3 regions of the Serratia sp. Res13-Sevr-LER1-36-b genome follow, and region 3 is predicted to be linked to each of the others. Evidence: predicted binding sites of a transcription regulator. Region 3 holds the regulator's gene; each other region holds the start of a gene.
The links. Region 3 encodes PurR, which represses purine synthesis genes. Its sites were predicted from a motif close to CANGCAAACGTTTGCNTG; they were not measured.
Positions count from the first base shown of each region.

Region 1: a site for PurR is predicted at 3,962-3,979, ahead of purE (5-(carboxyamino)imidazole ribonucleotide mutase). Genes of this name have one in related genera too.
Region 2: a site for PurR is predicted at 6,272-6,289, ahead of tusA (sulfurtransferase TusA). Genes of this name have one in related genera too.

Region 1 is NZ_JADACK010000038.1:130,041-140,680, forward strand. It holds gene IMQ33_RS22765 (extracellular solute-binding protein) at 1-968, shown strand, start outside; gene cysS (cysteine--tRNA ligase) at 1,029-2,414, opposite strand; gene ppiB (peptidylprolyl isomerase B) at 2,701-3,195, shown strand; gene IMQ33_RS22780 (UDP-2,3-diacylglucosamine diphosphatase) at 3,206-3,928, shown strand; gene purE (5-(carboxyamino)imidazole ribonucleotide mutase) at 4,060-4,584, shown strand; gene purK (5-(carboxyamino)imidazole ribonucleotide synthase) at 4,581-5,648, shown strand; gene ybbP (putative ABC transporter permease subunit YbbP) at 5,705-8,137, opposite strand; gene ybbA (putative ABC transporter ATP-binding protein YbbA) at 8,134-8,820, opposite strand; gene tesA (multifunctional acyl-CoA thioesterase I/protease I/lysophospholipase L1) at 8,791-9,429, shown strand; gene IMQ33_RS22810 (SDR family oxidoreductase) at 9,455-10,231, shown strand; gene IMQ33_RS22815 (co-chaperone YbbN) at 10,317-10,640, shown strand, end outside.
Region 2 is NZ_JADACK010000021.1:69,851-80,490, reverse strand. It holds gene glpT (glycerol-3-phosphate transporter) at 1-219, opposite strand, end outside; gene glpA (anaerobic glycerol-3-phosphate dehydrogenase subunit A) at 581-2,230, shown strand; gene glpB (glycerol-3-phosphate dehydrogenase subunit GlpB) at 2,220-3,491, shown strand; gene glpC (anaerobic glycerol-3-phosphate dehydrogenase subunit GlpC) at 3,488-4,687, shown strand; gene IMQ33_RS17175 (DcrB family lipoprotein) at 4,724-5,290, opposite strand; partial or broken gene IMQ33_RS26205 (GNAT family N-acetyltransferase) at 5,337-5,444, opposite strand; gene IMQ33_RS17170 (7-cyano-7-deazaguanine/7-aminomethyl-7-deazaguanine transporter) at 5,512-6,177, opposite strand; gene tusA (sulfurtransferase TusA) at 6,376-6,627, shown strand; gene IMQ33_RS17160 (DUF4056 domain-containing protein) at 6,643-7,752, opposite strand; gene IMQ33_RS17155 (BamA/TamA family outer membrane protein) at 7,752-8,900, opposite strand; gene IMQ33_RS17150 (hypothetical protein) at 8,888-9,952, opposite strand; gene IMQ33_RS17145 (zinc/cadmium/mercury/lead-transporting ATPase) at 10,129-10,640, opposite strand, start outside.
Region 3 is NZ_JADACK010000005.1:718,933-729,572, forward strand. It holds gene pykF (pyruvate kinase PykF) at 1-39, opposite strand, end outside; gene IMQ33_RS04375 (cupin) at 467-772, opposite strand; tRNA gene IMQ33_RS04380 (tRNA-Val) at 900-976, opposite strand; tRNA gene IMQ33_RS04385 (tRNA-Val) at 998-1,074, opposite strand; gene IMQ33_RS04390 (MATE family efflux transporter) at 1,267-2,643, opposite strand; gene IMQ33_RS04395 (riboflavin synthase subunit alpha) at 2,979-3,623, shown strand; gene IMQ33_RS04400 (I78 family peptidase inhibitor) at 3,666-3,959, shown strand; gene cfa (cyclopropane fatty acyl phospholipid synthase) at 4,000-5,151, opposite strand; gene punC (purine nucleoside transporter PunC) at 5,492-6,697, opposite strand; gene punR (DNA-binding transcriptional activator PunR) at 6,823-7,743, shown strand; gene purR (HTH-type transcriptional repressor PurR) at 7,800-8,825, opposite strand; gene IMQ33_RS04425 (YnhF family membrane protein) at 9,150-9,239, shown strand; gene sodB (superoxide dismutase [Fe]) at 9,304-9,882, opposite strand; gene IMQ33_RS04435 (C40 family peptidase) at 10,109-10,640, opposite strand, start outside.

The DNA.
Region 1 (10,640 bases), on a different contig from region 3:
AGATCGCGCCAGAACTACCAGAACTGCTGGAAAACTTCTCGGCAGAGGTTGGCCATCATTTCAGCCAGATTGACGGCAAAGCCTATGCGTTGCCGTTTGATGCCAGCACCCAGTTGCTGTTCTATCGCCGAGATCTGTTCGAAGACCCCACGGTCAAACGCATGTTCTATGAGAAATCGGGCAAAGAGCTGAAGATCCCGACCAGTTTCGCCGAGTTTGATGACATTACGGCCTTTTTCACGGCGACTCATCAATTCGGCAACCCGCAACGTCCGATAGGTTCATCAACGACTCTCGGTAGTTCCGGGTTAATTGCTACCGAATATCTACTGCGCTATTACGCGTTAGGTGGGCGGCTAGTGCACCAAGACAAACCGGTCCAACTAGAGGCAACCTTGGCCATCGAAGCGTTGCGGCAATATCAGCAACAGCTTACCGTCACCACCAATCTCAACAGTGAATGGTGGAATGCTGCGGTGGCCCAGTTTGAGCAAGGCCAGTTGGCGATGCTGATCATGTATATGAATCTGTTCAACGACGTCGCCCACAGCCCTCTATCACCGGCGATTGGTTACGCGCCAGTTCCGGGCAACATGCCGCAGATGGGCGGTGGTTCGTTAGGCATGTCTCGTTTCAGTGATAAGAAGGCGCAGGTAGAGCAGTTCTTCCGTTGGCTGTATTCGGCTGAAATTACCGAGCATCTGGTGCTCTTGGGCGGTAACAGCGCCCACCGCAGCATCTATCAGAACCAGCGCATTCTGCATCTCTATCCGTGGTTTAACCTGCTGCGAGATAATCCTAGTATTGGCATCCGTGAATCTCGGGGTTTACAGGGCGAGTTGTTTAACCTGCGCCATGCGGAGATCATTATCGGCCAGGGCGTGACCAACGTCGTGAACAAGATAATGGATCCGCAGCAAGCTATTGATTACATCAACCAGCGCCTGCTCAGCGAAGCCCATGCTTAAGGCATAAAAAAACCGGGAAGCCACAGCAACCCGGTTTTATTAACTTAATAAGTTCTTAGTTTACTTACGACGCCAGCTAGTCCCTTGCGGGCCATCTTCCAGCACGATATTCATCTCGTTCAACCGATCGCGAGCGGCATCTGCCAGCGCCCAGTCTTTGGCGGCACGTGCGTCGTTACGCTGTTTGATCAACGCTTCAATCTCTGCCACTTCCGAGTCGTCCGCTTGCGCGCCACCTTGCAGGAACTGTTCTGGCTCCTGTTGCAGCAGGCCCAATACCTTGGCCAGTTTACGCAGCTCTGCCGCCAACCCATTCGCCGCCGCCATGTCTTCGCTCTTCAGACGGTTTACTTCACGCGCTAAATCGAACAACGCGGAATAAGCTTCTGGGGTGTTGAAGTCGTCGTCCATAGCTTCACGGAAGCGCGCTTCAAACGCTTCACCGCCAGCAGGTTGCGCATTGGCATCGGTGCCACGCAGTGCGGTGTACAAACGTTCCAGCGAGGCGCGCGCCTGCTTGAGGTTATCTTCGCTGTAGTTCAGTTGGCTACGGTAGTGGCCAGACATCAGGAAGTAACGCACGGTTTCGGCGTCGTAGTAGCCCAGCACGTCGCGGATGGTAAAGAAGTTGTTCAATGACTTGGACATCTTCTCTCTGTCGATCATTACCATCCCGGAGTGCATCCAGTAGTTGACGTACGGACCATCATGCGCACAGCTGGATTGGGCAATCTCGTTCTCGTGGTGCGGGAACATCAGATCTGAACCACCGCCGTGGATGTCAAAATGGGTGCCTAGCTGTTTGCAGTTCATGGCTGAGCATTCGATATGCCAGCCCGGGCGGCCTGGGCCCCACGGCGATTCCCAGCTTGGTTCGCCCGGCTTGGACATCTTCCACAGCACGAAATCCATCGGGTTGCGTTTCACGTCGTCGATTTCCACACGTGCACCGGCTTGCAGCTGCTCCAGATCCTGGCGGGACAGCAGGCCGTATTGCGGATCGCTATCGATGGAGAACATCACGTCGCCGTTGCTGGCCACATAGGCATGATCGCGCGCCAACAGGCGTTGGGTGATCTCGATGATTTCTTCGATATGGTGGGTGGCACGCGGTTCCTGATCCGGGCGTTCGATCAGCAGCGAATCAAAATCGGCGTGCATCTCTGCCAGCATACGCGTGGTCAGTTGATCGCAGGTTTCGCCGTTTTCTGCCGCGCGGCGGATGATTTTATCATCCACGTCGGTCACGTTACGCACGTAGTTCAGCGAATAGCCGAGGTAACGCAGGTAGCGCGCTACCACGTCGAAAGCAACAAAGGTACGCCCGTGGCCGATATGACACAGGTCATAAATGGTTACCCCGCACACGTACATACCGACTTTACCGGCATGAATGGGCTTAAATTCCTCTTTTTGACGACTCAGGGTATTAAATATCTTTAGCATCAGGGCTGTCCGTGGTGTGCGTGATAACAAACATATCCGCATATTGAAACCCGAAGGCTGCTCTATTGCAAGGTCAAGCCCAAGGATTGCTGAATTGATCGGCAGAAAATTGCGTGAGATCGGAATTAACCCAATCCAGACTAAGATAACAACACGTGTATTTCTGCCGCGGAACTGCCACCCTAGCCACTGCTGACTGATTAATTGAGATATGTTATAAAGTCGGTCTGATTGCTCACACGCCTTCCTATGTGACAGCTCATTTCATCTTGCTAGGACTAAAACTATGGTTACTTTCCACACCAATCACGGCGATATCGTTATCAAGACCTTTGCTGACAAGGCACCGGTTACCGTTGAAAACTTCCTGAACTACTGCCGTGAAGGCTTCTACAACAACACCATCTTCCACCGTGTCATCAACGGCTTTATGGTTCAGGGCGGTGGTTTTGAACCTGGTATGCATCAGAAAGACACCAAAGCAACCATCAAGAACGAAGCTAACAACGGCCTGAAAAACACCCGTGGCACCCTGGCAATGGCTCGTACCAACGATCCACACTCTGCCACCGCCCAGTTCTTCATCAACGTGGTGGATAACGACTTCCTGAACTTCCGTGCTGAAAACTCCCAGGGTTGGGGTTACTGCGTATTTGCCGAAGTGGCAGAAGGCATGGACGTGGTCGAGAAGATCAAAGCGGTAAAAACTGGCCGCAGCGGCATGCATCAGGATGTACCGGTTGAAGATGTCGTGATCACCAGCGTTACCGTCAGCGAGTAATCGCGGCTGCATGAGCACGCTGTTCATCGCAGACCTGCATCTATGCGCACAGGAACCGGCAATTACTGCCGGTTTTCTGCGTTTTTTGCAGCGAGAAGCCGTTCACGCCGACGCATTATACATTCTGGGCGATCTGTTCGAAGCCTGGATTGGTGATGACGACCCCGAGCCGTTGCATAGCGAAATTGCCGCCGCACTCAAGGCGTTGCACCAGGCCGGAGTCCCCTGCTACTTCATCCACGGAAACCGCGATTTCCTGTTGGGTAAGCGCTTTGCCAAGCAGAGCGGTATGATCCTGCTACCTGAAGAGCAGGTCGTTGAGCTGTATGGCCGCAAGATCCTGATCCTGCATGGCGATACCCTATGCACCGACGATCAGGCCTATCAAGAATTCCGCAAGAAAGTTCATAACACCTGGATCCAACGTGCTTTTCTCGCGCTCCCTCTACGCTGGCGCTTGAAGATCGCCGCTAAAATGCGTGCGCGCAGCCAACAAAGCAACCAATACAAATCCACCGCGATTATGGACGTCAACCCGCAGGCCGTTGAGCAGGCCATGTTGCGCCACAACGTCCACTGGATGATCCACGGCCACACCCATCGCCCGGCAATCCATCCGCTGGCATTACCTGACGGTGAAGCCCATCGCGCGGTGTTAGGAGCCTGGCATACACAAGGCTCAATGATTAAAGTCACGGCAGATGCCGTCGAACTGATCGAGTTCCCCTTCTAGGTCGTTTTCACGCTTTTGATGGCAAAAACCGTCGACGCAACCGTTTTCCTTGCCCTTTACCCATGGTATGCTCTACGCCCTCATACGGCCTGCCAGCCGACGTTTGTCCACATCACAGGAGCCATGCACTCATGGGAGCCACCGCTACTTCAGCCGCCAACGCTGGGGTTAAAATCGCAATCGTAATGGGTTCAAAAAGTGACTGGGCCACAATGCAGTCCGCGGCAGAAGTTCTGACCACGCTGGATGTCCCGTTCCATGTCGAAGTTGTCTCCGCCCACCGCACGCCGGATAAACTATTCAGCTTTGCCGAACATGCCAAGGCTATGGGTTTTGACGTGATCATCGCCGGTGCCGGTGGTGCTGCGCATCTGCCAGGCATGTTGGCGGCCAAAACGCTGGTTCCGGTGCTGGGTGTGCCGGTACAAAGTGCCGCATTGAGCGGTGTCGATAGCCTGTATTCCATTGTGCAAATGCCACGTGGCATTCCGGTGGGTACGCTCGCCATCGGCAAAGCCGGTGCGGCCAACGCCGGGTTGCTGGCAGCACAAATTCTGGCACTGCACGATGCCGGGCTGGCACAGCGGTTGGCGCAGTGGCGTCAGGCGCAGACCGACGAGGTGCTGAACCACCCGGACCCACGGGAGGACGCATGAAGCCGGTTTGCGTACTGGGTAACGGCCAGTTAGGACGTATGCTGCGCCAGGCCGGTGAACCACTGGGAATTGCGGTTTATCCTGTCGGCCTGGATGCCGAGCCGGAAGCGGTGCCCTATCAAAATGCGGTGATCACCGCAGAGATCGAACGCTGGCCAGAAACCGCCCTGACCCGCGAATTGGCGACGCACAATAACTTCGTCAACCGCGATATCTTCCCGCGTTTGGCCGATCGCCTCACACAGAAACAACTGCTCGATCAACTTCATCTTGCCACCGCCCCTTGGCAATTGCTGGCAAATGCTGGCGAATGGCCGCAGGTGTTTGCCACCTTGGGTGAGTTGGCGATCGTTAAACGCCGCGTGGGTGGGTATGACGGCCGTGGCCAGTGGCGTTTGCGCCCGGGCCAAGAGGCGGAGTTACCGGCGGATAACTATGGCGAATGCATCGTTGAGCAGGGGATTAATTTCTCTGGCGAAGTGTCGTTGGTGGGCGCTCGTGGTCACGATGGCCAGTCGGTATTCTATCCGCTGACTCACAACCTGCACGAAGAAGGCATTCTGCGTACTAGCGTAGCGCTGCCACAGCCCAATCAGGCGTTGCAGCAGCAGGCCGAGCAGATGTTGGCTGCGATCCTCGATGAGTTGAACTACGTAGGCGTGATGGCGATGGAGTGCTTTATCGTCGGCGACAGCCTGCTGATCAACGAGCTGGCTCCGCGTGTCCACAACAGTGGCCACTGGACGCAGAACGGCGCTTCTATCAGCCAGTTTGAGCTGCATTTGCGTGCCATCCTGGGGCTGCCGCTGCCTAAGCCGGTGGTGAATACGCCTTCGGTGATGGTCAACCTGATCGGCACGGCGGTGAATCAGCAATGGCTGGGCCTACCGCTGGTGCATTTGCACTGGTATGAGAAAGAGGTGCGTGAGGGGCGTAAAGTGGGTCACCTGAATCTCAACGATCCCGACGCAGCTTCTTTGCAACAGGCGTTGCAGGCATTAGCGCCGCTGCTGCCAGCCGAGTACCAAAGTGGCTTGGCCTGGGCGCAGCAAAAGCTGGGATAATCAGTTAAAACCGCAAATTGAGGGTTCAGCCACGCTGAACCCTTTTTATTAGACGTTTAACCTTCGTAGCTGCGGAACAGCGCCCTGCCGCGCAGCAAGCGTACACCAAGCCAGCCGCCACACAGCGAGAGCAGCAAGGCACTCAGCAACGGTAACGCCCACCACAGCACCGGCGTAGGTGCCCACGGGAAGTCGAATACCTTGGTCTGCAACAGCCACAGCGCCGCTTCTGCCCCCACCGCCGCCGCGATGCCGGCCACCAGCCCCAGCAACGCAAACTCGCACCACAGCGTACCGCGCAACAGGCGTTTGCCTGCGCCTAGCGTGCGATAAACCACCAGTTCCTGCCTACGCTGCCGCATCCCTACCTGTACCTGTGCCAGTAACAGCAGACCACCGCAGATCACCACCAGCACTACCATCACCTCCAGCGCCCTGCTCACCTGCTGCAACACGCCGCCGACCTGCTTGAGGATCAAACCGATATCCAGCAGGCTCAGCGTTGGGAACTGGCGGTTAAGCTGGGTTAGCACCTTGCCGTCGCCGTCATAGCGGAAGCTGGTCAGCCAGGTTTGTGGCTGGCCGTCCAATGCACCCGGCGGGAAGATAAAGTAAAAGTTCGGCTTCAGGCTTTCCCAATCTACCTGCCGCAGACTGGTGACTTTGGCGCTGAACGATTGGGTATCGCCGCTGAACGTCAAGGTATCGCCCAGTTGGATCTTGAGCCTCCCGGCGATCCCTTCATCCATTGAGACCTCGCCGGTTTTCGGCGGCCAGGTGCCTGCCGTCAGCGGGTTATGATCCGGCAGATCGCTTTGCCAGGTCAGATTCAGTTCACGGTTCACCGCCTCGCCACCGGGATCGTCTTCATGCACCCGCTCCGTCGCCACCTGCTGGTTAATTTCTGACAGGCGCACACGTACGATAGGATAGAAGGTTTCCTCATGTAGTTGATGCTGTTGCAAGAAGGCTTTCACCTGCGGAACCTGTGCCGTGGTCATATTCAGCAGGAAATAGTTCGGGCTGTCTGGCGGTAACTGCTGTTGCCAACGATCGAGCAGATCGCCACGCAAGACCAGCAACAGAGCCAGCAACATGAACGACAGCGAGAATGCCGCTAGCTGGCTGATCGTCACCCAAGGCTGATGCAACAGGCGGTTCACCGCCAACCGCAGCGCCAGATTCTTAAGAGTGATGCGCCGCAGCAGCAACAGGCTGCCCCAGCCAATTCCCCCTAGCAGCAAGGCCAGCACCACCATACCGGCCAGAATGGCCCACAGTAGCGTACTTGCCCCCATCAATACCGTCAGTAGCCCGATTACAATCACCGCAGTGGCTGGCAGGAAGTAACGCAGCGGCCAGACGTTGGCTACCACATCCCGGCGCAGTACGCGCAGCGGCTGAGTCGCCAGCAGTTGCCGGTACGGGCGCAGCCCAACCAGCAGCGAAATCATGACCAGAGCCCCCATCGCCCACAGCCACGGCCAGCCCCCAGCGGCGGGGAGTTCCCCCGGCAACACCGGTGCCAGCAAGCGGATCAGCACCGCTTCAAACCCGAGACCAATCACGCTACCGCAGATTCCCGCCAGCAGTAACACCGCCAGCCACTGGCCAATAATCAGCTTGCTGAGCGCCTTTCTGCCAGCGCCCAGGGTTTTCAGCACTGCAATCAGGTCATAGCGGCTGCGGCAATAGTGGCTCATCGCCACCGCCACAGCGGCGATCGACAGCAGCAAGGTCAGCAGCGCCGAAAGCAGCAGGAACTGTTGGGAACGCTGTAGCGATTTGCCCAGCGCGCTGCCGGACTCCTCTAACCCATACCAGCGCTGATCGGGTTTGAGCTGCGGTTTGAGGCGTTCTTCATAACGTTGAATATCGGTTGGCGCACCGGCAAACATATAACGGTAGGTCAGGCGACTGCCCGGCTGTACCGCTCCGGTTTTATCCACATCCGCCAGGTTGATGATAATGCCAGGCGCAGTCTGGAACGGATTGAAGCCAGAATCCGGCTCCTGCACAACTTCACCGGCTATGCGTAACGTGGTATCCCCCACATCCAGATTATCGCCGACCTTGATATCCAATAATGCCAACAGGCGCGGAGCCACCAACACGCTGCCTGGCACAGGTTTGAGATTGGCTGGCAGGGTTTCCAACTGCCCATACAGCGGATAGGCCGCATCGGTAGCCTTGACGTTGGCCAGTAGCGGACGATCCCCGGCGTAGGTCATGGTGGTAAAAGAGAGCTGGCGGCTGACTTTCAGCCCCTGTTGTTGGGCATCGAGCAGCCAGCCTTCCGGCACCGGGCGCGCGGTACGCAATACCCGATCCCCGGCGATAAAGTCGCGGCTTTGCTGGCTCAAGCCTTTGTCCATGCGATCGCTGATGCTGCCCAGAGCCAACACGCAGGCGACAGACAGCGTCAACGCCAGCCAGACGATCAGCAGCGAAGGCGAACGCCATTCACGCCAGAACCAACGCCAAATCATGCTTCCTCCCACAGCTTGCCTTCACGCAAGCGCAGCCGCCGCTGACAGCGCGCCGCCAGGGTCTCGTCATGGGTGACCAGGATCAGTGTGGTGGCGAAATCGCGGTTGAGGGAGAACAACAGATCGGCAATGCGCTCACCGGTCTGGCGATCGAGGTTGCCGGTAGGTTCATCGGCGAACAGCACCCGTGGGCGGCCACTGAACGCCCGTGCCAGTGCCACACGCTGTTGCTCCCCGCCGGAAAGTTGTGCTGGCAGATGGCTAAGACGCTTGCCTAACCCCAGCTGTTCCAGCAGTTGCACCGCTTGGTCCCGGCTTTGACGATCGCTTTCACCACGCAGCAGTGCAGGGAGTTGTACGTTTTCCAACGCGTTCAAGGTGGGGACCAGCATGAAAGACTGGAACACAAAACCGACGTTTTTTGCCCGCAGCGCAGCGCGCCCTTCTTCATCCAGTGCGGTCAGCGATTCCCCCAGCAGGCTAACTTCTCCTTCGCTGCCGTCGTCCAGCCCGGCAAGGATGCCCAACAAGGTCGATTTACCTGAACCGGACTCGCCGATCAGCGCAATTGTCTGTGCGGGTTTGACAACCAGCTCGACTCCGGTAAGGATGGTAAGCTGATGCTCACCCTGACCAACGTGTTTACTAAGATGATGAACTTCAAGAACGTTTTCCGCTGGCATCTTCCCTTCCTTTTGCTGTTGGGATTATTCAGTTTACGTGCTGTCGCGGCCGATACCTTGTTGATTTTAGGCGACAGTTTAAGTGCTGGCTATCGGTTGCCGGTAGCGCAAGCCTGGGCAACTCGCCTGGCCGATGAGTGGCAGAAACAACCTGGCCACCCGACCGTGGTCAATGCCAGTATCAGCGGTGACACCGCCGCTCAGGGGCTGGCACGCTTGCCCGAGCTGTTGAAACAACATCAACCCCGCTGGGTGCTGATCGAACTGGGTGCCAACGATGGTCTGCGCGGCTTCCCGGCTGCGGATATTGAGCGCGATCTCAACCAGATTATCACGCTGGTTTTGCAGGCGGGGGCCAAACCGCTGCTGATGCAAATTCATATTCCGCCAAACTATGGCCGCCGCTACACCGAGGCCTTCGGTGAGATCTATCCGGCGTTGGCCAAGCAGTTCAACATTCCGCTGCTGCCGTTTTACATGGAACAGGTGGTGATCAAACCGGAATGGATGCAGGATGACGGTTTGCACCCCAATCAGGATGCCCAGCCGTTTATCGCCACCTGGATGGCGCAACAGCTGGAACCACTAGTTAAACATGAGTCTAACTGAATAGGGTTAGCTACTAGGTAAAGTTATGCAAAAAGCGGTATTGATAACCGGCTGTTCCAGCGGGATAGGATTGATTGCAGCGCAAGATCTGCGTAACCGTGGCTATCGTGTGCTGGCCGCCTGCCGTAAGCCGGAAGACGTGGAAAACATGTGCCAGCTTGGGCTGGAAGGCATTGAACTGGATCTGGACGATAGCGCCAGCGTAGAACGCGCCGCCGCACAGGTGATCGAGCTGACCAACGGGCGGCTGTACGGTCTGTTCAACAATGCCGGTTTCGGCGTTTACGGCCCACTCAGCTCGGTTTCACGCCAACAGCTGGAACGGCAATTCTCCGCCAACCTGTTTGGCACCCACCAGCTCACCCAGTTGCTGCTGCCAGCCATGCTGCCGCACGGTGAAGGGCGTATTATTCAGACCAGTTCAGTGATGGGGTTAATCTCCAGCGCCGGGCGTGGGGCCTATGCCGCCAGCAAATTTGCGCTGGAAGCCTGGTCGGACGCGTTGCGTATGGAACTGCACGGCAGCGGCATTCAGGTCAGCCTGATCGAGCCAGGCCCGCTGACAACCCATTTCACCCAGAACGTCAATCAGGCGCAGAGCGATAAACCGGTGCACAACCCGAGTATTGCCAAGCGTTTGACGCTGCCCGCCGAAGCGGTGTTACCGAAGCTGCGCCATGCGCTGGAAAGCCCCAAAGCCAAGCTGCGCTACCCGGTCACCCTGCTGGCACATACCATGAGCATCCTACGCCGCCTGTTGCCAGGCCGCGCGCTGGACTGGTTATTGCGCAGTAATGGTTAAGCAAACGGGGGCTAAGGGTTGAAGCGCGCCGCTTTGCCCCCATCTAGAATAGATTGGCTCCGCAAGTTCAGATTAGAGAGAAACCATGCTAGCTCAAGCCGTTGTTGATATTAACGAAACTAACCTGCACCAAACGCTGGAACAGTCCATGTCCCAGCCGGTGCTGTTCTATTTCTGGTCGGATCGCAGCCAGCACTGTCTGCAACTCACCCCGATACTGGATAAACTGGCGGCGGAATACGCAGGTCAGTTCGTTCTGGCGAAGGTGGATTGCGATGCCGAGCAAGCGATCGCCGCCCAGTTTGGTCTGCGCTCCCTCCCAACCGTTTATCTGTTCAAGGATGGTCAGCCGGTTGATGGTTTCCAAGGGCCGCAGCCGGAAGAAATGATCCGCGAATTCCTGCAGCGT
Region 2 (10,640 bases), on a different contig from region 3:
GGAAATCCCTGACAGCGCAAAGCCCAGGTCACCACGGCTGAAGCCCTGATCGATCAGATACGGCATCGCCAGGGTGAAGTTTTTACGCACCAGATAGTAGGCGGCGTAACCGAAAAAGATCCCCATAAAAATCTGCCAGCGCAGCTTACGGTAGAGCGGGTCTACCTTGTCGACTGGCACACGAGAAATGTGTGCAGCTGGCTTAAAAATACTCAACATGAGCGCCTCCGATGGCTTTATCTGTTTATTGCCTCAACAGGAAACGGCTGTCCTGAAGATGAGCTTGCGGATACCTGAAGTGTTGTTAAATGTTCCATAACGAGCGCAATGCTAGAGAAAACCCCCCGGTCACACCGTGATGGATGGCTCATTTGTTACACTTTTATGAAACTGTGGCGAATTTTGAGTGATCGGTTAACATTTTGGAATGGCTAAATAGCACAAATACGTGATGCTGGTCACATTCATGGCTTTTTATGGCCATATTATTTTCGTTTTCTGTTCGTTATTGTTCCTTATCAAACAAAAACCCTACTGACTGTGGCTAAATAAACGCATAACTACAGGCTCAGGGGGCGTGATGAGCAACAACTCACCAATCACCGAAACGGACGTGATCATCATTGGCGGCGGCGCTACCGGCGCGGGGATTGCCCGTGACTGCGCGCGGCGCGGTCTGCGTTGCGTTTTACTGGAAAGGCATGACATCGCCACTGGCGCGACTGGCCGCAACCACGGGTTGTTGCACAGCGGGGCGCGCTATTCGGTCACCGACGGCGAATCGGCACGCGAATGTATTGAAGAAAACCGCATCCTCAAACGTATTGCCCACCACTGCATCGAACGTACCGACGGCCTGTTCATTACCTTGCCTCAGGACTCATTGGCCTTTCAGCAGCAGTTTATTACTGCCTGTCGCAGCGCTGGCATTGAGGCCGAAGCCATTGACCCCGCGCTGGCATTACGCCTGGAGCCTGCGGCTAACCCGGCGCTGATCGGCGCGGTGCGAGTGCCAGATGGCACCGTCGATCCTTTCCGCTTAACGGCGGCCAACATGCTTGATGCGCGTGAACATGGTGCACAAATCCTTACCTATCATCAGGTCACCGGTTTGTTGCGTACCGGCGATCGCGTGACGGGCGTGCGCGTTTTCGATCATCAGGCCGCACAGCAGTACGACATCCATGCTCAGGTGGTAGTCAACGCCGCCGGGATCTGGGGCCAGCAAATTGCCGAGTATGCCGATCTGCGCATCCGCATGTTCCCTGCCAAAGGGGCATTGCTGATCCTGGGCCATCGCATCAATAACATGGTGATTAACCGCTGCCGTAAACCGGCGGATGCCGACATTCTGGTACCTGGCGATACCATCTCGCTGATTGGTACCACCTCAACTCATATCGAGTATGACCAGATTGACAACATGGTGGTGACGCCACAGGAAGTGGATATATTAATCCGCGAAGGCACGCTGCTGGCCCCGAAACTGGCGCAAACGCGCATTCTGCGTGCCTATGCGGGCGTACGGCCGCTGGTAGCCAGCGACGACGATCCTTCTGGGCGCAACGTCAGCCGCGGCATCGTGCTGCTCGACCATGCGGTGCGTGACGGGTTGGAGGGCTTTATTACCATTACCGGCGGCAAGCTGATGACTTACCGGCTGATGGCTGAATGGACCACCGACCTGGTCTGCGCCAAGCTGGGCATCGACAGCCCTTGCACCACAGCGGAAGTGGCGTTGCCCGGCTCCCGCCAGAGCGCCGAAGAGACGGTGCGCAGCGTGGTTTCACTGCCTGCCAGCATACGGGGCTCGGCGGTGTACCGTCATGGCGATCGTGCCAGCCTGGTCCCTTCTGGCAACCGGCTGGACAACAGCCTGGTGTGTGAGTGTGAAGCGGTGACTGCCGGTGAGGTACGTTACGCGGTGGATTCTCTGACCGTCAACAATCTGGTCGATCTGCGCCGCCGTACCCGCGTTGGTATGGGGACCTGCCAAGGGGAGCTGTGTGCCTGCCGTGCCGCAGGTTTGTTGACGCGGTTTAACGTGGTGACGCCGCAGCAATCCATCACCCAACTGTCCCATTTCCTCAATGAACGCTGGAAAGGCGTGCGGCCTATCGCCTGGGGCGATGCCCTGCGGGAGAGCGAATTCACCAGTTGGGTATATCAAGGGTTATGCGGGTTAGATGCGCAGGGTGACGCTAAGCAGGAGGCGGATGATGCAATTTGATGCGGTGGTGATTGGTGGTGGCTTGGCCGGGTTGAGCTGTGCTATCCGTTTAGCCGAGCATGGCAAACGCTGCGCAATAGTTAGTTCCGGCCAAAGCGCGCTCTATTTTTCTTCCGGCTCGCTCGATCTGCTGGCCCATCTGCCCGATGGTACGCCGGTGGCGTCGCCTCTATCTGCCTTGCACGAACTGGCGCAACAGGCTCCACAGCATCCGTATAGCCTGATGGGGGCCACACAGGTGGCCGCGCTGGCAACGCAAGCCGAGCAATTGCTACAGCGTTGCGGGTGGCAGATGCAGGGCGATAGCAGCCAAAACCATCTACGCGTGACCCCTCTCGGGACCCGCCGTGCCACCTGGCTCAGCCCCCTGGCGATCCCTGTCTCTCCCTTGGATGGGAAGTTGCCGTGGCGGAATATCGCCGTACTGGGGATTGAAGGCTTTCTGGATTTCCAACCGCAGATGGCGGCCAGCTCATTGATTCAGGAGCAGGGCCTCAAGGCAGAAGTGGCATTCTTGCATCTGCCAGTGTTGGATCCCTTACGTAATAATCCTAGCGAGTTCCGCGCGGTGAATATCGCCCGCGTACTGGATTTGCCAGAACATCTGGCCCTGCTGGCGGAAGAGATCACACGCCAGGCAGGTGAGGCAGAGGCCATCTTGCTGCCAGCCTGCCTGGGGTTAGAGGATGATGAACCGTTGATGACGTTGCGCCGGTTGGTCGGTAAGCCCGTTTATCTGTTACCTACCCTGCCACCTTCCGTGCTCGGTATGCGGCTGCATCAAGCATTGCGCCAGCGATTGCAGCAGCTGGGTGGGGTGTTTATGCCGGGGGATAGCGTGTTGCGTGCCAGCTGCGACGGGCAGCGCGTCACCGGTCTGTATACCCGCAATCACACCGATATTCCGCTGCGGGCACAGCAGGTGATACTGGCCAGCGGCAGCTTCTTCAGCAACGGCCTGGTGGCCGCTTTTGATGGCATTCGTGAGCCGGTATTTGGCCTCGACGTGTACAGCAAAGCCGAACGCGCCGACTGGAGCGATGCCAATCTGTTTGCTCCGCAGCCGTACCTGCAATTTGGGGTTCAGACCGATACCGCGCTGCGGGCGTTAAAACAGGGGGAGGCGATGACCAATCTGTATGCTATCGGTGCCGTGGCTGGCGGTTACGATCCGTTGCAGCAGGGCTGTGGTGCCGGGGTTTCGCTGCTCGGTGCGCTGCACGTTGCCCAACAGATTTTGGCACAGGAGGTTTCAGCATGAGCCTGTTACCAGACAACAGCTTCGAGAGCTGCATCAAATGCACCGTCTGCACCACCTATTGTCCGGTCGCGAAGGCTAATCCGCTCTATCCAGGACCAAAACAGGCCGGGCCGGATGGGGAACGCCTGCGGCTGAAAGATCCGGCGCTTTACGACGAAGCACTGAAGTATTGTACTAACTGTAAGCGGTGCGAAGTGGCTTGCCCTTCAGACGTTAAAATCGGCGATATTATCCAACGTGCCCGGGCCAATTTCAGCCAAAGCAAACCTACGCTGCGCGATGCCATCCTCAGCCATACCGACATCATGGGCACCCTATCGACGCCGTTTGCGCCGATCGTTAACGCGACTACCGGCCTGAAGCCGGTGCGCAAGCTGTTGGATAAGGCGCTGAAGATAGACCATCGGCGTGAACTGCCGAAATATTCGTTTGGCACCTTCCGCCGCTGGTATCGCCAGCAGGCAGAGCAGCAACAGCGCTATGCCGAGCAGGTCGCGTTTTTCCACGGTTGCTTTGTTAACTACAACCATCCGCAGCTTGGCAAAGACCTGATCAAGGTGTTTAACGCCATGGATATCGGCGTGCAACTGCTCAAGCGTGAGAAATGCTGCGGCGTACCGCTGATCGCCAACGGCTTTATTGCGCAGGCGAAGAAGCAGGCCAAAGTGAATGCGGAATCACTGCATGATGCGGTCCTGACCAAAGGCATACCGGTGGTGGCTACTTCGTCGAGCTGCACGTTTACCCTGCGTGATGAGTACCCGCATTTGTTGGAGGTGGATACCTCGGCGGTGCGTGAACGGGTTGAGCTGGCTACGCGTTATCTCTATCGTCTGATCAGCCAAGGGCGCACCTTGCCGCTCAAACAGACGCCGCTGCGGGTGGCTTACCACACGCCGTGTCATATGGAGAAAATGGGCTGGACGGCCTATACGCTGGAGCTATTGCGGCAGATCCCAGGGCTGGAGCTGGTGGTGCTGGACTCGCAGTGCTGCGGTATCGCCGGGACTTACGGCTTCAAGTCGGAAAACTATGAAACCTCGCAAGGCATTGGTGCCTCGCTATTTCGCCAGATTGAAGCGAGCGGGGTGGACATGGTGATCACTGACTGCGAAACCTGCAAATGGCAGATCGAGATGTCCACCAGCAAGCGCTGTGAACATCCGATCACCCTGTTAGCACAGGCATTGGCGTAACGCATTAAATCGGGCCAGCATGCTGGCCCACTACGATTACTGCTTGATCTTCACCGTATTGAACACGCCAGCCGCTACGCTTTGAGACTGCTGCTGGTTATCCGCTGGCAGCGTGATTTGCAAGGTCAGTTGCTTACCGTCTGGCAGCATAGCGAGCAGTACGCCAGAGTAGGCTTTCTGGCCAGCCACGGTGATCACGGTATCCAGTTGGCGCATTGGCGTGCCGTTAATTTCAACCGCTTTATTGGTAATGACCTGCAGGTTGGCATCGCGGGAGCGTTGCTGCTCTTCCATGCGCTTGGCCAGAGTGTCCAGATCGCCCGCTGCCTTGTCAGCAACGATCACGATTACCGCACGCTGGTTGCTGCTGTCGGCATAAATGTGCACGTTAGTTGGCTGGTTGGTCAGCTTATCGCTCTGATCGGCCAAACCGTTAGGCAGGGTAAAGGTCAGCTTGCCATCCAATAAACTTACCTGTTGTCCGCTTGGGACGCTGGCTGCTGCGCTGCCTGCGGGGGCATTAGTGTCTTTGGTGGCGCTATCACAGGCCGCCAGGCCGAGCACTAGCAGGCCGATACCCATCAATTTTGTTACTTTACGCATCTGATGTTCCTTATTCCTTTGCAGATAGAGTTGGTTGACCGTATGGCTAGATGTCACAGGTTTTTTTAAGTAATAGACGATACTCGTCTACTTCGCCTTTCTTTTCTAGAGTGAAAATCTGATATTCGTGGCTAATGAGCATTATTAGCATGGCGAGTGGTTAAGCGCATGGGCAGCCCCATCCATAACGTCAGGCTGCCCAGTATAAACCAGAAGGCGGGTTAACTCAGTTGCAACCGGCTGGTGGGTTGGCGCTCTGCCAGGCGTTTGAGCAGCATATTGAGCAGTACCCCGTACATCGGCAGGAAGAACACCAGACAGATCAGCACTTTGAAGCTGTAGTCCACCAGCGCGATCTCCACCCAGTTGGCGGCCATAAAGGGGTCGCTGCTTTTGTAGAAGGCGATAAAGAAGAAGGCCAGGGTATCGCTGATATTGCCCAGGAACATGGCCGCGGCGGGAGCAACCCACCAGGCGCTGCGTTGGCGTAGGCGGTTGAATACCTGCACGTCCAGGATCTGGCCCAGCACGTAGGCCATAAAGCTGGCGGCGGCGATACGCGCCACAAACAGGTTGAAGCTGGTCAAGGCGGCAAAGCCCTGCCACTCACCCTGGAAAGTGACGGTGGAGATCACATAGGAGATAAACAGCGCCGGGACCATCACGGCAAGGATAATCCTGCGTGCCAGCGGGGCACCGAAGATCCGCACGGTCAGGTCAGTGGCCAGGAAGATAAACGGAAAAGTGAAGGCACCCCAGGTGGTGTGAAAGCCGAAAATACTGATTGGCAACTGCACCAGGTAGTTGCTGGAAGTAATGATGGCGATGTGGAATAGCGATAGCCAAACCAACGCGATTAAGCGTTGTCGATCGGTAAACGAATACATAATGTAGCCTTTTTGAGTGTGGGGTGAGGGAACCCATTGTTAACTGCGCGGCGACATGGTACGCGTTTGGGCATTCAATGCAATGGTTAAATTTAACGCAAACGTTAACGTATCTTGCGCAGAAAAACTACCGGCGTAAACTAGCGGGTAATCAGATCCGGCGAGGGTTCGCCGATCGTTTTAGATCGAGAGAGATGTATGACTGACATTTTTGCCCAGGCAGACCAGACGTTAGACGCTCTGGGGCTGCGCTGTCCGGAACCGGTCATGATGGTGCGCAAAACCGTGCGCCATATGGATAACGGTAAAACCTTGCTGATTATCGCCGACGATCCGGCCACCACCCGCGACATCCCGGGTTTTTGCCGCTTTATGGAACATACGCTGGTGGCCCAGGAAACCGAGCAGGCCCCGTATCGCTATCTGCTGCGCAAAGGGCTCGAGAGTTAATCACCCAGCGGTTGCTTAACGTTTCTGCAGTGCGTCCTGTACGCTCGCGTGTAACGCCAACCCACTAAAATCCTCCGGGCGATAATAATGCGCCGGGGCTGGCAAGTTGTGCATGGAATCCCCAGGCCAGAGTTGCAGCTCCGCCAGTTTCGCCAGCGTTAATCCCTCAATCTGTAGCGGCAACGTCAGGCGTTGCGGAGCGGCATACTCGAAGGGGGGTTGATTGGGCAGACGATTGTTGCTGGTGGTGTAATCCCGTTTTAAGACTAAAAATTTCTCCGGTACTCGGCGGTGGCTGTCCCACCAATCGCCGTCAATGCCGTCAAACTGCCGCTGGGTTTCGGCAATCGAAACTGCGCCAAGCTGGTGCAATGCCTCGGGTAGCAGTGTCTCCATTGCGCTGTTGTAACTGGCAACGGATATCGCGCGCCCTTGCAAGATAGCGTCGATCGCCAACCTTGCCCCTAGCAGGTTGGAATACAAATCCTCTGGCGTAAATGCAGAAATCTCTTCAGGAAATCCGGGCACCGATTGGTAGCCGTACCACTGTGCCACTTCATGCCATGCCGCCATCTGGAAGGCGAGCTCCCCGGCCAAGTAAGCCGCTAACGTATAGCGCTGAGCAGCCTCTTGCGGTGGGGTGAAGGCGTTCAGCTGTATACGACGCTTTGCTAATTCCGGGCCAAGATCGAGTGTCCATTGCTGGCCCAGCTTAGGCAACAGCTGGCTGAACAGGAACAGGGTGTTGTCGGCGGTATCACGAACGTGAGCGATGTCGATAAATCCCCCACGATAGGTGTAGACCAACCCCAATTGCTCACTGCCCAACCCCATCAAGTTGCCGACGGCATTGAAAGCGCTGTCATTATAGTGATGTGCGCCAAGCCGATCGGCGTCTACGACGTTACCCAATTGATAAAACGGCACCGGGATGCCTAACGCCTGTACTTTGAGGTTATAGCCAAAGGCACAGCAAGGGCGCAAACCATTCGGTGGCGAGAGTGGCTCAGTCACCGGCCAGGCAAGAGGGCTCTCACGGGTAGGTTGCGAGGTGATCAGCGTTTCCAGGGCCTTGGCGGGCAGTAAGGGGCTAAGCAGCAAAAATATCAGCGCAACAAAACGCATTAAAAAGCTTCTCCTACCTGAAAATAAAACCCGCTGCTTTCACGCCCGACCCCAAAATCGAGCCGTACGTTCATCCGCGGTTTGAATTCAAAACGGTAGCCAACCCCCACCGTCGGCAACCAAGGCCCTTGGCCCAGATCACCGGTTTTGCGGTTTAGGGTTCCGGCTCCAGCCCAGAGAACATAACCGTGCCGCCAGTTCAATTTGCGGCGATATTCAACCTGGCCGCTGAACGTATTCCTGTCGCGATAACGTCCTTGGTAATAGCCCCGCATCCGTTTGTCGTCGCCCAGTTCAGACAACCTGTCCCAGGGGACATCGCCAGTGGTCAGACGGCTGTAGACATCGAGTGCCAATACGCTCTTCTCACTCAGACTGTAATAGGCGTTGTATTGGCCTTCAAGGGTATTGAAGCGGCTATCGCCGCCCAATTCTGGCGCGAAATAGGTGTCGCTCAGGCTGAGAAACTGGCCACGGCTGGCATTAGAAACGAAATCACGCGTATCGTAGCTTAACGAGCCACTGATCCCTGAACTGATCGATGAGGTGCCAGCTGCTTGAGCTTTGAACAGGCTGCTATCTCCCCTGTCGGGATCGCTGGCGTGCGTCGAAGAAAAATCCCAGCCAGCTCCCGCGTAGGTGGCATTGGCAATACGATACAGCAGCTGTGGCGCTATCTGGAACGATTGCTGGGTGTATTTTTCCTTATTGCCGTCATGACGCCCGGCTTGATAACCGGTGCCCCAGAAATAGGTGGGCATATTATTGAGGGAGCCGCTGGCAAAGAAGCGCCATTGGTCGTTAGCGAAAAAGCTGTAGTTTTCAAAGCCAACGCCGAAGGCACCGGTACTGCTGAAAAAGCCTTTTAGCGCCAGCGTCGAATTTTGGCTGACGCTATCAAGGCTGTCTGGCCGGTACATGCCCACGACAGCGGTGCCGATGCCAAGACCGAGTTCTGGGGTATAAAACGGGCCGGGCAACACACCCCAATCGATGGTTTTACTGCTGTCGAAATGATTGTCTGAACCCAGAGGGGCTAGCATCCCATCAACTTGCTGACGTGACAGCAAAGCGGCATGAGCACAGGACAGCAGAGCGAGCAGGGGCAACGTCAGGTAGCGGAGCGGCATCGCCATCAGAAGCGATATTCACCCGAGACCATAAAGCTGTTGCGTTGGCTAAAGCCAAATTCGGTCAACAGGTTGAAATGCCGCGTGATCTCATATTGTGCACCCAGCAGCACATTCCAAGGTGATTGCAGATGCTGCTTCACGTCGAAACGGCCTTCTCCTTTCTGATTGGCGATGGCGATCAGGGGCTGAAGCGCTGCGGGCATCTGCAAATCAGACAGGCTGCCTCTGAACTCCTGCTGTACATCCTGGTACATGCTGCCGACCCACAGGTTCAGATTGCTTTGGCCTTGGATACCGGGCACCTGGAAGCGGTAGCCGACACGGGGTGTCACCGTCAGCGCGGAAATTTGGCCGTCAAGGATATTGAAGCTGGTACGGGTATAGTTGGTATCGAGCGTGGTGAACCAGTTCTCATAGCCCCCGGCTAGCGTGATGCCTGCGCCGTAAGTGGTGCCTTTGAAATCGAGCTTGAAGTCCAGATCGCGCAGTTGCCCGCTTTGGTTCAGACTGTGCACGGCAGACGCGATGATACGATCCAATCCTTTGTATTTACTGGGATCGGCGTCCACAGAGACCTGAGACAACGAGCTGCCTTTGGTATGGCCAACAATGCCGTAAACGTTGAGGAATGGGAGCAGCCAAGTGTCCAGACGCATGGTTTCCGTTTTGCTCTGTTCGCGGGTTTTGCCAACGCCGATGTTGAACAAATCCGACGGAATGGCGAGCGATCCCAGGCCTAGTCCGGAAAAGTTAATACTGTCGACATTGATATTCTGCCGCATGTTCATGTAGTTGACGCCAATACCGAATGGCTCTGGCAGCTCATAGCCGCGGGCTCGAGCCTCATCCCCCCAAATGGGCAACATACGATGTTCTGGCTGAGGCGCTGTCGTCGGTGCGTTGTGTTGGACGGTTGGCATCGCCGCACCTTGGGTGAATGGTGGACGTTTTGCTTCATCAATGAGTTGTGCGGTAGCGGCGGCATCAGGCTGTTGCGCCAGAGCCAGGGAAGGAATGAAGGTAATAACGATCAGATTCAGGATGTTATAAGAATGCAGTGGTTTCATTAACTCGACCATTACCCTGATAAATTCATAGAATTTATAGGTATGTAGTGTAAAGGTGCTTGGAGAGTATATTAAAGTCCTGTGGCTTATAGGGGCATTAAGTGCGTCTTGGTCGTGCTATTTTTCAGGTAAGGGCGTCAGGGCACAGTGGGTTGTGCCCTGACGATAGAATGGTATTACTGACGTTTTTTCAACAGCCGTAAGGCGTTGGCGGTCACCAGCGCGGTTGCCCCAGAGTCTGCCAATACGGCCAGCCACAGGCCGGTCATCCCCAGCAGGGTGGTGACCAGGAAAATCGCTTTCAGTCCAAGCGCAATGGTAATGTTCTGGCGAATATTGGCGTGTGTGGCGCGGGAGATGCGGATCATCTCGGCAACGCCGGTCAACCGGTTGTGCGTCAGCGCGGCATCGGCCGTTTCCAATGCCACGTCGGTACCGCTCCCCATCGCAATGCCAATGCTGGCGGCCTTCATCGCCGGGGCATCGTTGATACCATCGCCGATCATGGCGGTAGGTTGCAACTTGCTCAGCTCGGTTACTGCGTTCACTTTGTCTTCCGGCATTAACCCGGCGCGGTAATCGATCCCCAATTCATTGGCAATAGCGGCCGCAGCGCGCGGGTTATCACCGGTGAGCATCACACCACGAACGCCTAACTGCGCCAACTCGGCAATCGCCTGTTTAGCGT
Region 3 (10,640 bases):
TTTCGGGCCGATAGTACAAACAATTTTGGTCTTTTTCATGACGATTTTTTCTGCAAGTTGTGATGGATAATAAAACTAACGGTACCGGCGGCTAGGCCATCGGTAAGGGATTTGGGCTGTGCCTGGCAATGCAAAACATAGTTAAGGATAGGTGACCTTGGTCGAAATGGGGTGGAAAAATTCGGCCGATGCCCAGGTGCGGGTAGGCTGCGCAAAAAGCGAGGATGAGAATTTGTTGTAATTGCGTTTTCGCAGATCAAGGGCTGAAACCATTCAACTGAAAGACGTTGCGCATTATAAGGCTATGCGGCTGGAAACAAAACAAAAAACCGCAGTCGCTGGCAGGTTTGTACATAAAATCAGCAAATGTGGCGCAAATATGCCGTCTGCCAGCGGGTTTGTTGCGCAAATAGCATGACTGTAACGGATTATGTTTTGAAAAAATAACGTGACGGACTTCACGCTTTCAAGCGCTTTGCTGGATTTCCAGCAGGACTCCGTCATCCAGACAGAAACAGCCAAATACGGTAGCGGCAGGGATCGTCAACGTTTCCTGGGTCATCAGGGTATGCACGTCGCTGCCGACGGTGAACTCGAAGATCCCAGAAAGGATGCGGATTTGCTGGGGGTAGGGGCGTTTTTGCAGTTGGTCAAAGGTGCCTGCGGCAAACTTGACTTCCCAGGCGGTGCTCCCATCGCTCATTAGCCCTTGGCGGCGGGCGAGCCCATTGTCGAGTTGTTCGAACGGCAGCTGTGATTTAAAAACCGACATCAAAATTACCTCCATCAGGATACTGCGCTGATGATACGCGACGGGCTGACGCTCTGTCCGGTATTACTGTTAAATTGGGTTACCGTTAGGCGAGAGATAATACTGGGAAGCGAAACAAAACAAGAAGTGGTGCGTCCGAATGGACTCGAACCATCGACCCCCACCATGTCAAGGTGGTGCTCTAACCAACTGAGCTACGGACGCACTGTGCTACTTTCAGGAATTTGGTGCGTCTGAATGGACTCGAACCATCGACCCCCACCATGTCAAGGTGGTGCTCTAACCAACTGAGCTACAGACGCATCTTTTTCCTCTCTGTCATGGCTGACAGCGGGGACGAATATTAACGAGCAACCCGGCCGCTGGCAAGGGGAAAAACGCAATTTTATTTGGTATTTCACGCGATTGCTGAGCTTATGTGCAGTAAGGCGGTTTTTTCTGCAATGGCTGGCGAGGAACTCGCCGGTTTGCCTGTGACAAACCGGCGAACGCTATTAACGGGTGGAACGCTGCAAAATCAACGCCGGGGGTTGGCGCTGTAACCAACGCATCCTCAATACCATCATGATAGCGGCGAAGGTCAGGCCGATAATAAAGCCGAACCAGAATCCGCTTGGCCCCATCGCCGGCACGATGTAGTCCGTCAGCGCCAGCAGATAGCCGCTTGGCAATCCGAGAACCCAATAGGCCACAAAGGTGATGTAGAAGATTGCCCGGGTATCTTTGTAGCCCCGTAGAATACCGCTACCGATCACCTGGATGGAGTCGGATATCTGGTAAATCGCCGCCAGCAGCATCAGATGGGAGGCCATGGTCACGACCGCAGGGTTATCGTTATACAGCAGGGCGATAGACTCGCGGAATGCGGCGGTGAACAACGCCGAGCAACTGGCCATGGCGATGCCAACGGCAATCGCCGCATAGGCGGCAATCCGAGCGCCCTCTACCGAGCCCTCGCCCAGCCGGTGCCCAACGCGGATGGTGGCCCCAACGCCGAGCGACAGCGGCAGTACAAACATCAGTGAGCTGAAGTTCAGGGCAATCTGGTGCCCGGCAACCGCGACGATACCCAGCGGTGAAACCAGTAATGCCACCACGGCAAACAGCGTCACCTCAAAGAACAAGGCCAAGGCAACCGGTAGGCCAATGCCGATCAGGCGTTTTAACGCTTGCCAGTCCGGACCACGATGTGCGCCTTGCTCCAGCTTGATATCCCGCAACGAGGACGCACGTTTGGCATACCAGCGCATCATCAGGAACATCATCCAATACACGCTGGCGGTGGCGACACCACAACCGACGCCGCCCATTTCCGGCATGCCAAACTTGCCGAAAATCAATATGTAGTTGATCGGGATGTTGATCAACAGACCCAAAAAGCCGATTACCATGCCGGGCTTGGTTTTGGATAAGCCTTCACATTGGCCACGGACGACCTGGAAGAACAAATAGCCGGGAGCTCCCCACATAATGGCATGCAGGAAACCAACGGCTTTTTCAGCCAGCAGCGGATCGATGTTGTGCATCATGTCGATCACCAACTGGCTGTTATAAATCACGGCGATAATCAGTAGTGAAACCCCTGATGCCAGCCAAAAGCCCTGGCGCACCTGATACGCGATACGATCGCGGCGACCCGCGCCGTTGAGTTGGGCGATTACTGGGGTCAAGGCCAGCAGTAAACCGTGGCCGAACAGAATGGTCGGCAGCCAGATAGAGGTCCCGACGGCAACGGCGGCCATATCCGTGGCGCTATAAGAGCCAGCCATGATGGTATCGACCACGCCCATTGCGGTTTGGGATATTTGCGCGATGATGACCGGAATTGCGAGGGCCAATAAACTACGCGCCTCAATAAAGTACTTCTGCACGTATACACCTTTCTAATTATTTATGGGGAAGGGGTGTCGCTGCATCAGCAACAACTAAAAACTGCGGAATATGCCCAAAAGATTGTACCTGCTAGCCGGGTTTTAGCAAAGGTTGTAACGAAATAGTTATACCGGCCGTCTTTCAAGCTGTAGCTTGAAATCCATAGAGTATCTATCCGTCGCCTTGAAACTACAGCGTTGTTAGCTGAGGACACTAATCCCAGGATATAAACTAGGCAAGCACTGCTTTTTTGCCGTTGTGCGTTTGGTTTTCTGCCGTAACTGGGGCAAACTGCTTACAGCGCGTTGAACATAGTCATAAAGAAGAGGCCAACATGTTTACCGGTATCGTACAAGGCACCGCCCCGCTGGTTGCCATTGATGAAAAACCCAACTTCCGTACCCACGTTGTTGAAATGCCTGATGAGCTGTTACCAGGGCTGGAGTTGGGGGCCTCGGTGGCCCACAACGGCTGCTGTCTGACCGTCACGGAGATCGCAGGCAATCGCGTCAGCTTTGACCTGATCAAAGAGACCCTGCGGCTGACCAATCTTGGCGATCTTAAACTGGGTGATGTGGTCAATCTGGAAAGAGCCGCCAAGTTTAACGATGAAATCGGCGGGCACCTGATGTCCGGGCATATTATCTGTACCGCGGAAGTCACCAAGATTTATACCTCGGAAAATAATCGCCAGATCTGGCTGCGTATGCCGAATATCGATTTGATGAAATATGTGCTGCATAAGGGTTTCATCGGCATCGATGGCATTAGCCTGACCATAGGCGAGGTGGTCAATAACCGTTTCTGTGTGCATTTGATCCCGGAAACCCTTGAGCGCACCACGCTGGGTAAAAAGCGCCTGGGCGACAAGGTCAATATAGAAATCGATCCGCAAACTCAAGCGGTGGTGGATACCGTCGAGCGTGTGCTAGCCAATCGTGAGGCTGTGTTAGCTGTCACCAAGCCGCCAGTACCCTAAGCCTGAGAATCCTGTACCGATAACCCTACATAGGAGCCAAACGTGAAGTTTTATGGGAAAACGATGATGCTAGCGGCGCTGTTGGCGCTGACCGCCTGTTCAAGCTCCCCAGAACAGGCGAACTCACAGTCTGCCGAGGCTGAAGATGATACCTGCGGTGCATCGCAGTATCAGAATTATGTGGGTAAACCGTTGTCTGCGTTGGACGGGGTTAATATTCCCCAGCAGGTACGGACTATTCCTTATAACTCTATGGTAACCATGGACTTCAATCTAAAGCGCTTGAACTTCCTGGGTGACAGTGAAGACAAAATCATTCGCGTTTATTGCGGTTAATAACCCTTTACCCCAACCCTGTGGGTTGGGGTAAAGGATTTTAGCGGGGAACTCGCAGACCGCCTTCGACACCTTTAGGGCTGAATACTACCTGCCAAAGTTGAATATCGCGAGCGCGGAACGCTCCTGCGCAGGCATTAAGGTAATAACTGAACATCCTTTCAAAACGTTCGGAATAGCGCGATGCCAGCAGTGGCCAGCTCTGTTTGAAACGTTCATACCAGGCCATCAGGGTGCGATCGTAATCTGCGCCGATATTATGCCAATCTTCCATGACGAAACGGCCTTCGCTGGCCTGGGCAATATGTTTCACCGACGGCAGACAGCCGTTGGGGAAGATATATTTATTGATCCACGGATCAACGTTCATATCGGTCTCGTTGGAACCAATGGTATGCAACAGGAAAATGCCATCGGGTTTTAAATTACGTTCCACTACCTCGAAATAGGTTCGGTAGTTCTTCGGCCCAACGTGTTCGAACATGCCGACTGAGACGATGCGGTCAAACTGCTGGTGGAGATCGCGGTAGTCCTGCAGTAGAATTTCCACGTCCAGACCGGCACAGCGCTCTTGCGCCATTTTCTGCTGTTCTGCGGAGATGGTGACCCCCACCATGGAAACGCCGTAGTGCTTGGCCGCATACGTAGACAGGCCGCCCCAGCCACAGCCGATATCCAATACCCGCATACCAGGCCGCAGGTGCAGTTTTTCGCAAATTAGCCGTAGCTTGGCCTCTTGCGCTTCTTCCAACGTCGTGGCCTGTTGCCAATAGCCGCAGGAATATTGCATATAGGGATCCAGCATCTGGGTAAACAAATCGTTACCCAGGTCGTAATGCTCCTTGCCAACGATCCAGGCGCGTTTTTGGGATTGCAGATTGGTCAGGCGGGCGGCGGCAATACGCAAGATATCCTTCAGGTGGTGGGGCAGTTTCTTTTCCAGGCCAGCTGCGACAACCCGCTGAAAAAATATGTCCAGCCGTTCGCACTCCCACCAACCGTCCATATAGCTTTCGCCCAGCCCCAGAGAGCCGTCTTGCAGTACGCGTTTAAAGAAATTGGGATTATTGATCTGAATATCGAAAGGGCGTGAACCATTGATTTCAATACCGGCCATGCTAAGCATTTCATGAGCGATACGATACCAATGGTTATCCTGGATGCTCAGATCTTCTATACACGATGAACTCATAGCTTCTCCATCACCTTCTTCTGACTTATGATCCTGCAGAATTTAATGTAGCCAATTTCTACAGGGACATACGTATACCTACGGTAAAAATTCACCGTGGTGTCTGAAATTCGACTTGAACAGAGGAAATTTAAGAGACTCCCTGCGTCAAAGGACGCGGGTAAATGCAACCTTAAATAAAGTGTGATGCCATCCACGTACGCAGCAGTTGCTGCAATAAGAGCTTAGTATAACTGTTATTCTAAAAGGTCGTTTTTGAGTATAGGCTTGCCGAGGCGTAGACTCAACTGCAAATCGCGCTCGGCAAGAATTTTCATTAAGTGACTATTTACAGAGATAATTATGACACGGAGTCGACACGCTCCTGCCGTGTTACCTGCGTTTCATCCGTTCCTTTCCCACGCTGCATCAGATAGCCCAAGGCTGCTAAAAATACGGTAGCAACCATTACGGTAACCGTGGCTAACAGCGGTTGGGCGATAAATGCCGAAACCAACAGGCTGGCGATAAAACATAATCCCAGCTGTAGCGTGTTTTGCAGCGCAGCGGCTTTGCCGCTGTTGTTGGGGAAGGGCATCAACGCATTGGCCACTAAAATAGGATAGCTGGCACCGTTAACTAATGCCATAAAGCAGAACGGGATCAACAGTGTGGTCAACGTCGGTTCGCTCAGGGTGGCAATCAGATACAGTGCTACCATGCTGATGCCATAAGCTACCAGCAGCCATGGCAACAAGGTTTTGCCAGAAATGCGATTTAAGGCGCTACGGCAGCTGTAACCCCCCAATAAGAAAGCCAGCGTTTGTGGCACATAGCTTAGGCCAATATCGTTAGGGCTATACCCCATATCGCCGAGGATAAAGGGTGAGCCCGTCAGCCAGGCGAAGAAGCCGGCAGAACAGGCGGCAAAAACCATCACGTTGCCGCTGAAGACCGGGGATTTCAAGATCTGCATAAAGCCAAGGCTGGGCTTTTTATCGGCGGAAGGTACCAGTCTGCTACGGTCTTTCAGCAGTAAGGTGGGGATCAGCAGCAGGGCGGTAATCCCCAACAGCACGGCGAAGATGGCCCGCCATCCCATATGGTTGAGCAACCAGGCGCCTAGCAGCGGGGCCAGCGCCGGAGAGAGTGCGACCAGCGGCATAATGGAGGCGAAAACGCGGTTGGCTTTGCCATCGCGGTAACGATCAACCACGATCGCCTGCCAGGTGACGGCGGCGGAACACACGCCAATGGCTTGGATAAAGCGCAGTGACCACAGTTGTGCCACGTTTTCGACCCACAGCATACCTAGACAGCCGACGGCGAACAGTGCCAGGCCAATCAATAACACGGGCTTACGGCCAATGCGGTCAGACAGCGGCCCCCACAGCAACTGGGCGAAGGCAAAGCCTGCCAGGAAGATACTCAGGCTGGCGCTGATCGCCCCAGCGGAGATTTGCAGATCCTGCTGCATGGCCCCAAAGGCGGGCAGGTACATATCGGTAGCCAGATAGCCCAACATACTTAGGCCGGCCAGGTAGAACATAAATCCAAAATTTCGCATTGCTATTTCTCGTTAAAATTATGTTGTCGCAGGTTTTGAAGCGCCGGCAAGTGTATACGGCTGGATCTCTGCTTGTGAAACGGTAATATTTGCAAGGTGCTGTTAAAAAATTTGAAGGCAAAGTTATGTGGTCTGAATATTCACTCGATGTGGTAGATGCGGTGGCGCGAACCGGTAGTTTCAGCGCAGCGGCGCAGGAATTGCATCGCGTTCCCTCGGCGGTGAGCTATACGGTGCGCCAACTGGAGCAATGGCTGGCGGTGCCGCTGTTTGAACGCCGTCACCGCGATGTGGAACTCACGCCAGCGGGGGCGCTGTTTGTTAAAGAAGCACGGGTTGTTATCAAAAAAATGCTCGATACCCGACGACAGTGTCAGCAGGTGGCCAACGGTTGGCGCGGGCAATTGCGGATTGCGGTCGATCTGATCGTCAAACCTCAGCGCAGCCGCCAACTGGTGCTGGATTTTTATCGCCATTTCCCCGACGTAGAACTGATAGTGCAGCCTGAAGTATTCAACGGCGTGTGGGATGCACTGGTCGATGGTCGCGCTGAGATGGCCATTGGTGCAACGCGGGCGGTGCCGGTCGGCGGCGGTTTTGCCTTTCGCGATATGGGTTTTATGAATTGGCTCTGCGTAGTACATGCTAAACATCCGCTCGCCGCCTTGCAAGGAAAGCTGCGCGACGATCAACTACGGCCTTATCCCTCGTTGCTGTTGGAGGATACTTCGCGCAATTTACCCAAGCGGGTGACCTGGTCGCTGGACAACCAGCGGCGGCTGACCGTGCCGGACTGGGTTTCGGCGGTAGATTGTTTGCGTGCCGGGCTGTGTGTGGGCATGGTGCCCGCGCATCGAGTATTGCCGTTGGTACAAAGTGGCGAACTGGTGGTGTTACCACTGCATGAGCCTTTCCCGCCCAGCGCCTGCTGCCTGACCTGGCAGCAAAACGCCCAGTCTCCGGCCATGGCCTGGCTGTTGGACTATCTTGGCGACAGCGAAACGCTGAATCAGGAATGGCTCAGTGAAGAGGGGCCGGGTGATTAATCGGGCGCGGCATATTGCGGCGCCCCTACGGAGAAATATGGGTTAAGAAATAGGACTTAGCGGCGGTAATCGACAAAAGGACCATCTGCCACGGAGCGACGCTCAATAAGTTTTGGATGCACTTCAATCACCTGCGACTCTTCACGCTTGCTGATGATGCGATCTAACAGCATGGTAAAGGCCATCTCGCCCAGGCGCTCTTTAGGCTGGTGAATGGTGGTCAGAGCGGGAGTGAAGTAGCGGGCATTACGCACGTTGTCGTAACCAATAACCGAGATATCCTGCGGTACACGCAACCCCAGCTCATCGGCGGCGCAAATCGCCCCCATGGCCATAATATCGCCGCCACAGAAAACGGCGGTTGGGCGATGCTTTTGCGACAGGATCTGATGCATGGCTTTGTAGCCAGATTCAGGCTCGAAATCCCCCTGCACGACCCATTCTTCGCGCACTTCGATGTTGGCTTCCTTCATGGCCTTCAGAAAGCCCTGGTGGCGACCTCCACCGGTATTACGCGCCAGTTGACCAGGAATGGCACCGATGTCCCGGTGGCCACGTTCGATCAGGTAGCGGCCTGCCAGGTAACCGCCCTCGAAGGCATTGTCGATAATGGTATCGGTGAAGTCTCCGCGCGCGGTACCCCAATCCATCACTACCATGGGAATATTACGGTAATCTTCCAGCATGCCCAGTAGCTGATCTGGATATTCTGAGCACATCACCAGCAGGCCATCGACGCGCTTTTGCGCCAACATCGCCAGATAGGCTTGCTGTTTATCCAGATTATTGTGCGAGTTACACAAGATCAGGGTATAGCCTTTGCTGTAACAGCTGTTTTCAACCGCTTCGATCACTTCGGCAAAATAGGGGGCCTCGCTCGAGGTGGCGAGCAAACCGATCGATTTGGTGTGATTGACCTTGAGACTGCGGGCTACGGCGCTGGGTGAATAGTGCAGCTCTTTGATGGCGGCCCAAACGGCCGTTTTGGTATCTTCGGCGACGAAACGCGTTTTATTGATAACGTGCGATACGGTAGTGGTAGAAACGCCAGCGCGTTTGGCCACATCTTTAATCGTTGCCATGTAAAAAATGACTCCTAAACCCACATGTTACAGCATGTAAGTATGATGTTAATCGTTTGCCTACGTAGATCCTTCCCCAGATAAGCGAAAACTGAGTTTTTAGTGCTGAAGTCGTAAATCGCTTGAACAGGGAGGGGCAGTTTATCGGTACGCAGTAGTGAACTGCGGATTTTGTCGCAAATTGAAGAAAAGTGGAAGAGCTAATCGGTAATTATCAGCGGGGAAATCAAAACAAGATTTTAATCACGGACTGTGGGAAAATGATTTGACGTATAAACTGTGTGGCTTATGCTCTGGAAAAGCCAATCTGAGAGGGAGTTGTATATGGATACCAATTTGAAGATGTCATTACTCACCACCGTGGGTGCTTTGGCAATGATTATTGCTTTCAGTTTTATTGCCGCATTGAACTGATCCGCAGCAGAAAAACAAAGGCGCAGCTTGATGCTGCGCCTTATTATTAGCTAGCCACCCGCCGTTAAGCCAGGTTTTCTGCCACGAACGCCCAGTTCACCAACGCCCAGAAGTTTTCCAGGTACTTTGGTCGCGCATTGCGGTAGTCGATATAGTAAGCATGTTCCCACACGTCAACGGTCAATAGCGGAACGTCTGCGCCGGTCAGCGGGGTTGCCGCATTCGAGGTGCTGACGATCGCCAGACTACCGTCCGCTTTTTTCACCAGCCAGGTCCAGCCCGCGCCGAAGTTTTTCACGGCGGCATCGGTGAACTGCTCTTTAAAGGCGGCGAAGGAGCCGAATGACTTATTGATGGCCTCTGCCACTGCGCCCGTTGGCTCGCCACCACCTTGCGGTGATAAGCAGTGCCAATAGAAGGTGTGGTTCCAGACCTGAGCGGCGTTGTTGAACACGCCGCCGGTGGAGGTCTTGACGATCTCGACCAGGGATTTGCCTTCGAACTCGCTGCCTTTCACCAGATTGTTCAGGTTAACCACATAGGTGTTATGGTGCTTGCCATAGTGGTATTCCAGCGTTTCTGCGGAAATGTGCGGTTCGAGAGCGTTTTTCTCATACGGTAATGCAGGTAATTCAAACGACATTGCTTTCTCCTTTTATAGACAATACGCCTCTCCGACGCTTTGGGCCGTGGGGCCGAGGGCGAAAAAACGCAATTGCACCACTTTTGTTATGGTTATTAATCTTAACAACTTTCCGAGCGAAAAGAACATCCAAAGTGTGCCAAGTGGCTGATTGATTAAAGTCGCAGCGGTTTTTGATTTTTGGGGGAGTAAGGCACGGCTGAGCAGCTGGCTCAGCCGTGCTAGGTCAACGAATGGTGGTCGGGGTCACTACGCGGCGGGCGCCAATGTAATGGTTCTGCCAATAGTCGTTATCCAACTGACTGATGCGAATTTCTTCACCGGTGCGCGGTGACTGGATGAACTTACCGTTACCAAGATAGACGCCAACGTGATCGGCGGTGCCACGGTTGTTGATGCGGAAGAACACCAGATCGCCTTTCTCCAGCTCATTACGTTTGATCGGCGCTGCATCACGCAGGTGGTACATTTCGTTGGCGGTACGCGGCATTTTGATTTTCACGACGTCTTTGTACGCGTAATAAATCAGCCCACTGCAGTCGAATCCTGTACCAGGTGAAGATCCACCCCAGCGGTAGGGTTTACCCATTTGCCCCATCAGCTTGGCCATGGCGGTTTGCTTGGCGTGCTGATAACGTTTTTTATGGGCGGCGGAAAGTTTCAACGGTTTTTCGCGGCCTGCCAGTTTTGCCGTAGCTTTGCCTTCTTCACGATGGCGACCATAGCCTTTTTTATAGCCTTTTTTAGGCGGAGTCACT